Regions from separate parts of the Staphylococcus sp. FSL K6-0223 genome, predicted to be linked through region 2. Evidence: riboswitches for the same ligand, from Rfam matches in the RefSeq annotation. Region 2 holds a riboswitch; each other region holds the start of a gene.

Region 1 (3,220 bases), on a different contig from region 2:
ACTTTTACCTCACTTTCTATTCTCTTTTTTCAAAAATTAATACGTAAGCACAATTTCAAAATCATTTTAACAAATATCAGTCTTTAATTATATGTAAAAAAGCCACTGCTATTGAATAAACAATAACAATGACTTTTAATAATCAATTATGGTTTCTCTCTTAACTGTAATGAATAAGCAACAATCATTGCAATTAACATTAACAGTAAAATTGGTGTGATGAAAATTGATAACAATAGACCGTGAATCATAATATTGATAAATTCAGTTAAGAATTTAAAGAATAAAATACTACCCATGAAGAGCTGTAAGTAATAAAATTTATTTCTTAAATAATAAGTTAAAGTTGTAGCAATAAAGATGATGATTATGAATAGTAATAATATGAGTGTGACCCACTCTACTACATATTGCGTTTGAGAAAGTTCCCATTCTCCTGATAAGAATAGGGCGTTGCGGTTATTAAATTCAAGAAATGTAAAGAATAAAATAACAGCACCACAGAACAACTCAACATACATTGGTTTAATCCATTTTGGCTTTCTCATCCAATTAGGAATATCATCTTCTTGAATATCTACAATATTTTTAACTTTTTCCTTAAATTTATCTCTTTTAGCTCTTATTTTATCTAAATCTACACTTCTTCTAGTCTTACGTGCATATTCTGTTGTCTTATCTTGTAGTTGTTTTAAGTGAACTTTAGTTTGATTAGATACGTTTCCTTTATTAGTTCTAGAAAGTTCAGGTTCTTCCTCGCCTAACTCTTCTTTAGTTAATGGTAATGATCGTCTTAAGAATAAGAAATTCCATATAGACATCTGTCCTAATAACCACATAATAATGAAGAATGTGTTCACACTTAAAATATCTATAGATTCAATTTCATTCGCATCTATACGTCCGTATAAAGAAATTTGTGTAATCAAATAACTAATACCATATGTCACGATAATCCACATATAATGACTTTTACGATTATTTTTATTTAATTCATCTTTATAAACAATGTATCCGATGTGAACGATGAACGGTATAATAAACACAATTGCGAAGAAACCATAAACTTGAGTCATTAATATTAGTGTAATAATAAAATACATAATACCAATAACTAAGAAGAAAATGGATATGTCATAGTCATATTTAATAGTTCTGAATAAAGTATGACCTAAAAGCATAACTAAGATACCAAACAAAATAATAATAATGGCACTTATAACTGGGAAACTACCTATAAACCTACTCATCACTTTTATAATTTCAGCGAAGAATGCATTAAGAAATTCCCATACATTATGTACATGAGTATTAACTTTTTTATCACCATTAAATTGTTTAATCAATGGCAAGTTAATTAGAATGATGAGACCTGTGAAAAGTGAAACGATACCGATAATGTAGCTAAATATGATCTCGGTGTGTTTCCTAAGAAAAGACATACTGTTCACCTCAAACGTTATTATATATGAAGATTTTCTAATTGTCTTTAAATTAACCATGAAATACGTCTATAGACCTATTAGGGTTTATCTATAGAATAACGGGGTAAAGTTGTTGTGTAAACAATTATTCCTATTTAAGGGGTGGAAATACTATGGGAAAAGAAGAATTCGAAAAGAAATCTGCTGAAAAAGCTAAAGAGGCAGAAGAAAAACTAAAAGAACAAAATGAAGAAAAAACTGATGATATTGAACAAACGAAAAAAGATGTACAAGATACATTAGATTAATTACTATAAATATTTGCCATTGAAAAGCTCTCAAAGTTTATACTTTGAGAGTTTTTTATAAAGAACTTTATTAACTTATTTATCCATATCTTTAAACAACCTTGACAATACAATAGAAAAATCATACATTTAATTTAAATTAAAATATCGACGCACTAGGGGTGTATATTTACTGAGATGAGGAAATCCTCAAACCCTTCGAACCTGATCTAGCTAGATACTAGCGTAGGAAAGTGTAGTTAACTATAGAATCTGATGAACTTACTTCATTAAGATATATCTTCTGACGCACAACTTTCCTAGGGAGGGTTGTGCGTTTTTTTAGGAGGAGACACAATGTCAAAAGGTTTAAAACTATCAGAAATACTTGTAACTGTATTAATATCTGTAGTCTTCGCAATCATCTATAACTTATGGTGGTTCTTCTACAATATTACACAAGTTGCAGGTATTCACCTAGAGCAGCTTACATATGGTGTTTGGTTTATGGCAGCAGTAGTTTGCTACTTAATAATTCCAAAACCAGGTATCGCAATCTTAGCTGAACTAGCTGCAGGGGCTGGCGAAACAATTGTCATGGGTAAATTTGATATACCTACAATTATCTATGCTTTATTACAAGGTGTAGCATGCGAAATTATCTTCGCAATTTTTAAATATCAATCTCGTTCTGCGGCAGTAGCAATGCTTGCTGGTTTGGTCACTGCACTCGCCACTTTCCCAGTAGATTATTTTTACGGTTACTTAAATGAAGTCGCGGGATGGAACTTATTCTTATTCATTCTATTCCGATCAATTAGCGGAATTGTTATCACAGGATTAGTGTCCTATTGGCTTGTTAGAGCACTTGATAAAACGGGAGTTACTAAACTCTTTAGACCAGCTTCTAAACATGACTACGATAACCTATAAGGGGATTTTTTAATTGTTAAAAGTAAAAAATTTACGTTTGAAATACCCTAACGGGGATAGAAAAATTTTTGATAACTTAAATATAGAGATTAATGATAAGGAAAAAGTGCTTTTACTCGGCCCATCAGGGTCGGGTAAAAGCACATTACTTAATGTACTAAGTGGTATTGTTCCTAATTTAATTGAACTACCAATGAAATATGATGAATTACATGTCGATCAACAAAGTGGTGTCATTTTCCAAAATCCTGATACACAATTCTGTATGCCTAAAGTATATGAAGAGTTAGCTTTTGTGTTAGAGAACCGCAAAATCCCTCGTAGTGAAATGGATAATGAAATTAAAAAAGCACTTGAATCTGTAAATCTTAACGTTTCTGACCAAACTTATGTAAATCAACTAAGCGGAGGTATGAAGCAGAAGTTAGCTATCGTAGAAACCATTTTACAAAGAGCGGAAACCTTATTCTTAGATGAACCAACTGCTATGTTAGATGTTCAAGCAACTGAGGATTTATGGAAGAAATTAATAGAATTGTGGGATGAACAAACAGTATTAATCGTCGAACATAAGGT
Region 2 (3,220 bases):
AAGAATTAAAGGTACAGGTGGAAATGATCGTATTACAAAATTAGATATTCAACGTGTAGACTCAGAAGGCTATGATTATGAAGGTGAAGCGGATACGTCTAACGAAAATGCATCTTCAACGCCACAAAACTTCGATGTGTCTAGCATTGGTGAAGGTCTGAATCCAATGCGTCAACGTATTGCTCAAAATATGCGACAAAGTCTTAATAATACTGCTCAATTAACATTACATCGCAAAGTCAATGCAGATCGTTTATTAGACTTTAAAGCTCGATTATCTGAAGAATTAAAAGATGCAGATCAAGATGTAAAATTGACAGTCACAGCTTTATTAGCTAAAGCAGTAGTCCTAGCACTTAAAGAATATGGCGCAATGAATGCTCGTTATGAAAACGGTGAATTAACAGAATACGATGATGTACATTTAGGTATTGCGACATCACTTGAAGATGGTCTTATGGTGCCAGTCATTGACAATGCAGATACTAAAAGTATTGGCACTTTAGCAAAAGAAATTAAAACATCAGCTGAAGCAGTACGGGAAGGAAATACAGGTGACGTTCAACTTAGTGGCGCGACATTTACAATTACGAATATGGGTGCAAGTGGTATCGAATACTTCACACCAATTTTAAATTTAGGTGAAACAGGTATCTTAGGTGTCGGTGCTCTAGCTAAAGAACTTGTGCTTGAAGGAGATCAGGTAAAACAAGTCTCTCGTATCCCATTAAGTTTAACTTTCGATCATCAAATCTTAGATGGCGCAGGCGCAGCTGATTTCTTAAAAGTACTTGCTAAATATATTGAAAATCCATATTTATTGATGTTATAAAAAACATGAAACATCAATTTAATGAATAACCCCCAATTTTGGGGGTTATTGTATTATGTAAGCTAACAACAAATATAATAGAGGAGTGGTTCATTATGTCAGAAAATCAAAATCAAGGTTGTATAAAATGTGGTCATACAGAAGTAGAAGAAGGTACATTATCTGCAACAGGATCAGGATTGTCTAAATTTTTAGATGTACAACATAATAATTTTAAGACGATAACTTGTAAAAATTGTGGATATACCGAATTTTATAAACAAGATAGAAACAGAAGTAGAGACTTTATTGATTTGTTCTTTGGAGGATAAGTCAAAAAAATAGGACAGCAGTAACCCTTGTGGTTGCTGCTTTTTCAATCTTTAAGTAAGACTTCGGGTCGTGTGAAGTTAGACTTTCGGATGTCTAAAAGTTATAAAAAATATTTAATATATTGACTTGATATTCTTGGAATTTTAAGTCATTGTATAAGTATAGGTTAAGTAACCTATAATTTAATAATCTCTGCTAGGGGTGCTTTATATTGCTGAAAGGAACATCATGTTCCAACCCTTTGAACCTGATCTAGTTAATACTAGCGTAGGGAAGCCAGTGAGTCACTTTACAATGACATATGGATGTTTTCATAATTTGATGAAAAGGTCAATTTAACGATGAATCATTTTCTTCATTATGATACTTACATATATTTTCGTATATATTCACTTATTCTTATGCATTCAGTATTAAGCTGAATGCTTTTTTATGAATCATATAATCAGTGATATTTAGACCCTTCTAGTAACCTAACTTAGGAGGCATTGTTAATGAAACAAGAAAAAATCAATTTTAAAAGAACTTTTCCAGCAAGTAAACGTATTTTTAAAAAAGGTGAAGGTAATGATAGTGATATTTTTGTACCATTTCGAGAAATTGAACTTTCTGACACCCAATTAGAACAACGTAGTTTTCAAAATGAACCTGTCGTAGTGTACGATACAGCAGGTCCTTATCATGATGACAGTTATGTGGTTGATATCAATCACGGACTTCCAAAGGTTCGCGATGCATGGATTGAAGCACGTGAAGACGTTGAACATTATGAAGGTCGCCGTATTCAATCGATTGATAACGGTTTTTCAAAAGAAGGACATAAAAACTATGTAGCTCATCCATTCGAATATCAACCAAGACGTGGCAGTAAAGATACACCAGTTACACAAATGTACTACGCTAAACAAGGGATTATCACTAAAGAAATGAAATTTGTAGCAATTAGAGAACAAGTGGAACCAGAATTTGTAAGGGAAGAAATTGCGAGAGGACGCGCGATTATTCCTAATAATATCAATCATCCTGAATCTGAACCAATGATTATTGGTAAAAACTTCTCTGTAAAAATCAACGCGAACATTGGTAACTCTATTGTGTCTTCATCTATTGAAGCAGAAATTGAAAAATTAGTTTGGGCCACACATTGGGGTGCAGATACGATTATGGATTTATCTACAGGAAAAAATATCCATACAACTCGTGAGTATCTCTTACGTAACTCACCTGTACCAGTAGGAACAGTGCCCATCTATCAAGCGTTAGAAAAAGTAAATGGGGTGGCAGAAGATTTAACATGGGAAGCGTATAGAGATACATTAATTGAACAAGCTGAACAAGGGGTCGATTATTTTACTATTCACGCAGGATTACGTCTTCACTATATTCCATTAACTGTTGATCGTTTAACTGGGATTGTTTCTCGTGGTGGCTCAATTATTGCACAATGGTGTCTTGCACATCACGAAGAAAGCTTTTTATATACACACTTCGATGAGATTTGTGAAATCTTAAGTCAATATGATGTTGCTATTTCTCTAGGAGATGGTTTACGACCTGGTTCAATTTATGACGCTAACGATGAAAGTCAATTTGCGGAGTTGAAAACGTTAGGTGAGTTAACGGATATTGCTTGGAAACATAATGTGCAAGTTATGATTGAAGGTCCAGGGCATATTCCAATGCATAAAATTAAAGAAAACCAAGATTTAGCAGATTTTTATTGTAAAGAAGCACCATTTTATACATTAGGACCTCTTGTAACAGATATTGCACCAGCATATGACCATATTACATCTGCCATTGGTGCTGCTCAAATTGCGAGTCATGGTACGGCAATGTTATGTTACGTGACACCTAAAGAACATTTAGGTTTACCAAATAAAGATGACGTACGTGATGGTGTGGTCACTTATAAAATTGCAGCACATGCAGCAGATTTATCTAAAGGCTTACCAGGGGCAACAGAACGCGACGATGCAATTAGTAAAGCGCGCTTTGAGTTTCGTTGGATTGATCAATTCAACCTCGCGTTAGATCCTGATCGAGCGAGAGAATTTCACGATGAAACATTACCAG
Region 3 (3,220 bases), on a different contig from region 2:
TGCAATCGCTTGTGATTGAATATCTTCATTGTCAAATTTACCAGTACCTAATAATAAACGAGATTGTAATTCTAAATTTCCAATTTTAAACATTTTATCCGCCTCCAACAATTTCTAATAATTCTAATCGATCATCTTCTCTAACAGTATGTTCATGATACTTATCTTGTTTAATTAATTCTTTATTGAATTCAACGATAACGCGCTTAGGATCTAATTCTAGTGCTGTTAAAACATCATAAATTGATTGTTCTTGGTCAAAGCTGAATGAGTCTCCGTTAATAATACACTTCATAATTGTTCCTCCTTTTCACACTAAAGCTTGAGTAACGAGGTGGTTTAATGCCAGAAATTAACCAATTTGCTATATCGCGTCCAATTACGGGAGATAATAAAATCCCATTACGATAGTGTCCTGTAATAACGAACAAGCCATCATCAATTTGATCCATCATTGGCATTTCATTATTCGTGTAAGGACGAACACCTGACCATTCTTTTAGAACACGACTATTCTTAAGTTCTGGAACACGAGCGCTTGCATGATCTAAAAGCCAATTTAAACCGCCTTCTGATGTGCCTACAGAGTAATTGTTAAATTCACTTGTTGCTCCTATTAAGAAACGATTGGGTTGTTTTGGAACGATATAACATCCATTAGTCATAAATAATGTCTCTTTAAGATCTAGTTCATCATTTTCCAGTAATAGAACTTCGCCTTTAACTCCAATGACTTCTCTAGGAAGAGAGTAGTTTTTTAATAATTGAGAGGACCAAGCACCACTTGCAACGATCACTTTATGTGCTTCAATAGGTGACATTTGGTCAGTACACACAGCGTAGTAGCCATTTCTTCTATCAATCGATTGAACCTCTTGGTGATAATATCGTGTGATGTGATGTTGTTGTAACGATTTAAACAAAGCTTTCGTGTATTTATTAGCATTGATTTGACCATCATTTGGTATATGAATTGCGCCATAAGCTGGTTCAACATTCCCATTGGTAAGCTGTATAAGTTCATCATTGGATAGTAGTTTGACACTAGAATCCATTTGTCTAAGGAACTCATATTGACGTGTGAGTGATTCGAGGTCATCTTCTTGGTTAGCAATCTTAATAAGTCCTGAATCTTTGAACTGTATGTCGATTCCAGTCTCATTTAATAAAGATTCGCTTAATTTAGGAAACATCCCACGCGATTCAATGGCTAATTTATATAAATCGTTATCTTCAGTAAATTCATTTTGTGCTCCTAACATGCCTCCAGCTTTATATGAAGCATGTTTACCTGGAACATCTCGGTCGATGATCGCGATGTCATAATTTGTTGCGCTTAACTGTCTAGCAATTGACATACCTATGACACCAGAGCCAATAATAAGTACATCATGCATGTTGCAACCACTTCCTTCTTAATTCCTTAATTTCTTTTAAAGACGCATTCATAAAAAATGAAATAGCACAAATACCATCAAATCCATATTCCAACTTTAAAATCGTATGTTCAGAAATTCCTCCTATAGCATAAATAGGTATAGGTAGATTTAATGCTTCTACGATTTCATCATGTGAACGTGGCGCGTCATGCGGATGTGAGGGAGTAGGGAAAATATGACCGTAAAAAACATAATCAAGTCCTTCATCTATACATGTATAAATAGTATCTATGCTATGTGTGGACATACCCACTTGGATTTCTGGATGTGATTTTTTATATGCAAAAGCTGTTTTAACATTTTCTTTAAAATGAATACGACTAAGGTTTAATTCTTCTAATAATGCCGTGTCACTATGAATAATCATTTTATCCTTAGGAAAACCTTGGTTAATGAGTTGAATCAAAATCTTCTTTAATTCATTTTTTGGCATAGACGTTCGAAATAATAGGGCATCAATGCCTTCCTCGATATTTAAGAAGTGTTCTAAGTCTTGTGTTGTAAGTGTCTTATCGTAAGTTATTGCGATAAATATGTGCATCACCTCAAATTTATAAATAAAAAAACGCTACCTCCCTGAATGGGAAATAGCGCTTAAATCATCTATATAAGTCCTAAAACTCTCTTGTCGCCACTTCCCTACGCCAGTATGAACTGGATCAGGTTCTAGGAATTATAAAGTCACTTCTTTACTCTCAGCCCTAAACAAAGGCACTTCCAGTGGATTGATATGAAATTGTATCAAAAAAATTTCAAACGTTTTCTTTGAATTCAGTTTACTATTTTTAGGAATATTCTTCAAACTTCTTTAGCTTTTATTAATCATATTCAATTTATGCATAAAATTACATATATGCTTCATATAATGAATAAAAAATAATTACTTTAATGTTTTAAGCTACTCAATTTTATAAAAAATATGGTTTTAGACACCATTATATAAGTGAATCTAAATCACATGCTTAAAACTGGAGATTCCAGTAAAATATACGAAAAATATACATTTTTTAAAGAAATTTCGTCTAAACTATTGTAACCGTTTTCACAACGTGCTATATTATATAAAAATTGTAGTGCTACAACTTAAAAAAGTTGTTCTAAAAAGGGTAGTTTTAACAGTCATCGCAGGGAATTTCTGAAACTTAACGACATCTTATATAGAAACAACATAATTTAAATGGAAGTAGGAAACAAATATGAATGAAAAACGCAGTAATGTACGCTGGTATTTTGCAATTGGGTTCTTCCTCATCGGCGTAATTGCATATATGGATAGGTCTAATATTTCATATATTGCAGCTCCAATGATGAAAGATTTAGGTATGACAAAAACACAATTTGGTTTATTAGCCTCATTTTTCTCACTAGGTTATGCATTTATGCAAGTGCCTTCTGGAATGTTAGCTGAGAAATTTGGTCCTCGTAAAATGATTACTATAGCGCTCGTATGGTGGAGTGCATTCACAATTTTGACAGGTATGATTAAACATCACGGTTTATTATATTTTGTAAGATTTTTATTCGGAGTGGGTGAAGCCCCAATGTACCCATCGAATGCCGTATTTAACTCATTTTGGTTTGCTAAAAATGAAAAAGGAAGAGCTTCAAGTGCTCTTTTAGCTGGGTCTTATTTTGGACCAGTACTAGCACCGATTATCACAATTGCAATTGTTAATGCCTTTAACTGGCAAGCAGTATTTTATATCTTTGGTGCAGTTGGTATTGTTATGGCTATCTTATGGGCAATCATTGCTAAAGATTTACCTGAGCATCACAAAATG
Region 4 (3,220 bases), 160 kb from region 2:
GGTCCATCAACTTGAAAATATTTGCCATTGTGGTGAAGCGGTTTGATATTGCGATTTATCATTGTATGATGATGCCGATTGGGTTTGAAATCTTCAGTATGCCAAGAATCAAACAATCCATTCATGACTTGAGCAAACTCTTCAGCTTTTTTATAGCGTTCATCATGATTGGGTAGATGTTCCATGCTGTGATTTTGAGCTTCGGCATCTGTCATGGAAGTGACTAAATTCCATCCCACTCGTCCACCACTAATATGTTCTAAACTAAGTAACTGACGTGCTGCAGTGAATGGATTAGAAAATGTACTTGAAATGGTAGGAACTAATCCAACATGTTGTGTGACTTGAGATATAGCAGTTAAGTTAATCAGTGGATCAAACCAAAAACTTGGCATAGAAGTATAGCTAGGAATAAAAGACTGATTATCTGCGAAAAAGACTACATCTAACAACCCTTTTTCAGATAACTGAGCTAATTCTTGATAGTATTGAATATCACCGATACGTTCAATACTTGAATTGGGAAGTTGCCAAGCAGCTTGATGATGACCACATCCATAGATTAATACGCCGAGATGAAGTTGATGTTGATGAGTCAATTTAATTTCTCACTCCAATGTTTATTTTATTTCTATTCTAAGATAAGGAAGACCAGTTATATATTAATTCATGGTTAAACCACCATCGACAGTAATATTTTGACCAGTCATACCATCTGCTGCTTCGCTACTTAAATAAGCGACCATATTAGCAACATCTTGTGGGGTAGTCACTTTACGTAATGGAGTCGTCTGTGCAATTAAATCAAAAACGTCTGGTGTAGTGACAGCACTAGCATCAGTTGTTTTAAGCAATCCGCCTGACACTACATTAGCAGTAATACCATATTGCCCTAATTCGGCTGCAATATTACGTGTGAACCCAATCAACCCAGCTTTAGCTGTTGTGTATTCATGATATGGTACAACAGGATGTTGATATAAGTTTGTGCCAATACTTACAATGGTGCCAGAACCACGCTCTATAAATTGTGGAATGACACTTTGAGTAACATTAAAAGCGCCTTTTAGTGTACCATCAATTTGTTGTTGGTAGTCTTCCCATGATAAGTCTTTAAATGCCTTTTGCGCATTTGGATCAAATTTAAAATTAACTAATGCATTATTGACAACAACGTCAATTTTTCCAAAATGATGTGTTGCCTCATTAACTAAACGATCGACTTCGTCACGTTGTGTGACATCTGCTTGTAAAGCAATGGCGTTTTCACCAATCTCATGTGCTAATTGTTCAGCTGCTTCACGACTTTGATTGTAATTAATGATAACTTCAAATCCTTGTTTAGCTAATGTTTTTGCAATGACCGCTCCTAAACCACGGCTACTTCCAGTTACTAATACTGTTCTCGTCATAAATATCGTGCCTCCATTTACTTCATTTACAGCAAAAAAATATGCAACCTTCACATTAGGAAAGTTGCATTAAAATAGATATATCATTATTGAGAACAGTTTGACACATCTCAACAGGTCATCTTATTTTATACGACACTTTCCTACGCTAGTATAAGCTAGTTCAGGTTCAAAGGGTTTGAGGTTACACCTCATCTCAGTTTTAAAACACCCCTAGTGCATATGATTTAACTATAGTTTCACTTTATGACTTCTATTATGAGAAGTCAAGCGCTTCCATATAATATTCAACAACATAAAAAATATCATCAAATTTAAAGATAATATTTTATATAATTTATTTATATAATAAATTTAAATATGATAATTGAAAATTAGATATTCTGTGTTTAAAATAAATAAGGCACAAGACATGTACATCATAGAATAGATTAGTTATCCAACGTTAAATGAAAGTTTAACGTTTTTTTATTTTAAAAAATAAGGAGATCGACATTTATTATGAATTGGTTAGCAATTATTTTATTTTTAGCCGTTGTTATTGGAGTCAGCCTTTATGCATTTTGGCGTTCAAGGAAAATAAAGACTGATAGTGCAGGTGGCTATTTTATGGGAGGCAATAGTTTAACAGGATTTACGATTGCCTCAACAATTATTATGACCAACCTATCTACAGAACAAATTGTAGGACAGAATGGTCAAAGTTATGGCAAGGGTATGGAAGTTATGGCTTGGGAAGTCACAGCTGCTGTAGCCGTTGTCTTACTTGCATGGATATTCTTACCCAAATATTTAAGGTACGGTGTGGATACCATTTCTGAATTACTTGAAATGCGTTATGGTACCTTTACTAAACGCTTCGTTTCTATATTGTTTATTTTCACTTATGTTGTATCATTTTTACCAGTTGTCTTATATTCTGGTTCATTAGTATTTAATAAAATGTTTAGTATTGGGGAATACTTAGGAGTAAGTGATGCCACAGCAACGATTATTATTGCATTTGTCATTGGTGCAGTAGGTGTTATCTATTTATTTATCGGTGGTTTGTCACTGAGCGCATTTAGTGATTCAATCTATGGTGTCGGATTAATTATAGGTGGTTTGATTATTACAATTTTAGGTTTACATCATTTAGGTGATGGGAATTTTGTAAAAGGATTCGACCACATGGTCCAACGTACGCCTGAAAAACTAAACGCTTTTGGGGCCATTGATTCAGATGTTGTTCCATGGCCAACATTATTCTTTGGTATGTTCTTTAATAATTTATTCTTTTGGTGTGCGAACCAAATGATTGTACAAAAAGCCTTAGCTGGTAAGAATTTAAAAGAATCACAAAAAGGTGCGATATATTTAAGTTTATTTAAAGTATTTGGTCCTATTTTTACGGTGATTCCTGGTGTTATTGCATATAATTATTTCAACGGAGGTATAACATCTAATGATAATGCATATCCTGCATTGATTCAGGCGATTTTACCTGATTGGGGTTATGGTCTATTCGGGGCAGTTATTTTTGGAGCTATATTAAGTTCATTTGTTGGATCATTAAACAGTACAACAACACTCTTTACTTTAGACTTTTATAAACCTATTTTTGGTAAGCGTGCTTCGGATCAACATATTGCACGTGTCGGGCATATCGCGACAGTTGTGATTGGTGTTATTGTAGTAGGTATATCTCCACTTATTGCACTTTTCCCAAGTGGATTATATGCGATTGTGCAACAGTTCAATGGTGTATATAGTATGCCGGTACTTGCACTGGTCTTAGTTGCATTTTATTCTAAGCATACATCTAAACT

The links. A riboswitch is a leader RNA that binds a small molecule or an ion and turns the genes downstream of it on or off. The one in region 2 is predicted to bind thiamine pyrophosphate.
Region 1: linked by a shared signal. The riboswitch ahead of MHI13_RS14520 (ECF transporter S component) and the one ahead of thiC (phosphomethylpyrimidine synthase ThiC) in region 2 are both predicted to bind thiamine pyrophosphate.
Region 3: linked by a shared signal. The riboswitch ahead of MHI13_RS20000 (thiamine phosphate synthase) and the one ahead of thiC (phosphomethylpyrimidine synthase ThiC) in region 2 are both predicted to bind thiamine pyrophosphate.
Region 4: linked by a shared signal. The riboswitch ahead of MHI13_RS01460 (3-oxoacyl-ACP reductase) and the one ahead of thiC (phosphomethylpyrimidine synthase ThiC) in region 2 are both predicted to bind thiamine pyrophosphate.

Annotation. Positions count from the first base shown of each region.
Region 1 is NZ_JBBOYX010000002.1:748,149-751,368, forward strand. Features, by position in the region: gene auxA (lipoteichoic acid stability factor AuxA) at 147-1,442, opposite strand; gene graF (glycopeptide resistance-associated protein GraF) at 1,598-1,732, shown strand; TPP riboswitch at 1,880-1,981, shown strand; gene MHI13_RS14520 (ECF transporter S component) at 2,069-2,644, shown strand; gene MHI13_RS14525 (ABC transporter ATP-binding protein) at 2,658-3,220, shown strand, end outside.
Region 2 is NZ_JBBOYX010000001.1:152,908-156,127, forward strand. Features, by position in the region: gene MHI13_RS00695 (dihydrolipoamide acetyltransferase family protein) at 1-832, shown strand, start outside; gene MHI13_RS00700 (zinc ribbon domain-containing protein) at 928-1,143, shown strand; TPP riboswitch at 1,332-1,435, shown strand; gene thiC (phosphomethylpyrimidine synthase ThiC) at 1,639-3,220, shown strand, end outside.
Region 3 is NZ_JBBOYX010000003.1:552,797-556,016, reverse strand. Features, by position in the region: gene MHI13_RS20015 (thiazole synthase) at 1-93, opposite strand, end outside; gene thiS (sulfur carrier protein ThiS) at 95-295, opposite strand; gene thiO (glycine oxidase ThiO) at 279-1,397, opposite strand; gene MHI13_RS20000 (thiamine phosphate synthase) at 1,390-1,980, opposite strand; TPP riboswitch at 2,059-2,168, opposite strand; gene MHI13_RS19995 (MFS transporter) at 2,636-3,220, shown strand, end outside.
Region 4 is NZ_JBBOYX010000001.1:308,117-311,336, forward strand. Features, by position in the region: gene MHI13_RS01455 (LLM class flavin-dependent oxidoreductase) at 1-599, opposite strand, end outside; gene MHI13_RS01460 (3-oxoacyl-ACP reductase) at 663-1,412, opposite strand; TPP riboswitch at 1,536-1,637, opposite strand; gene MHI13_RS01465 (solute:sodium symporter family transporter) at 1,914-3,220, shown strand, end outside.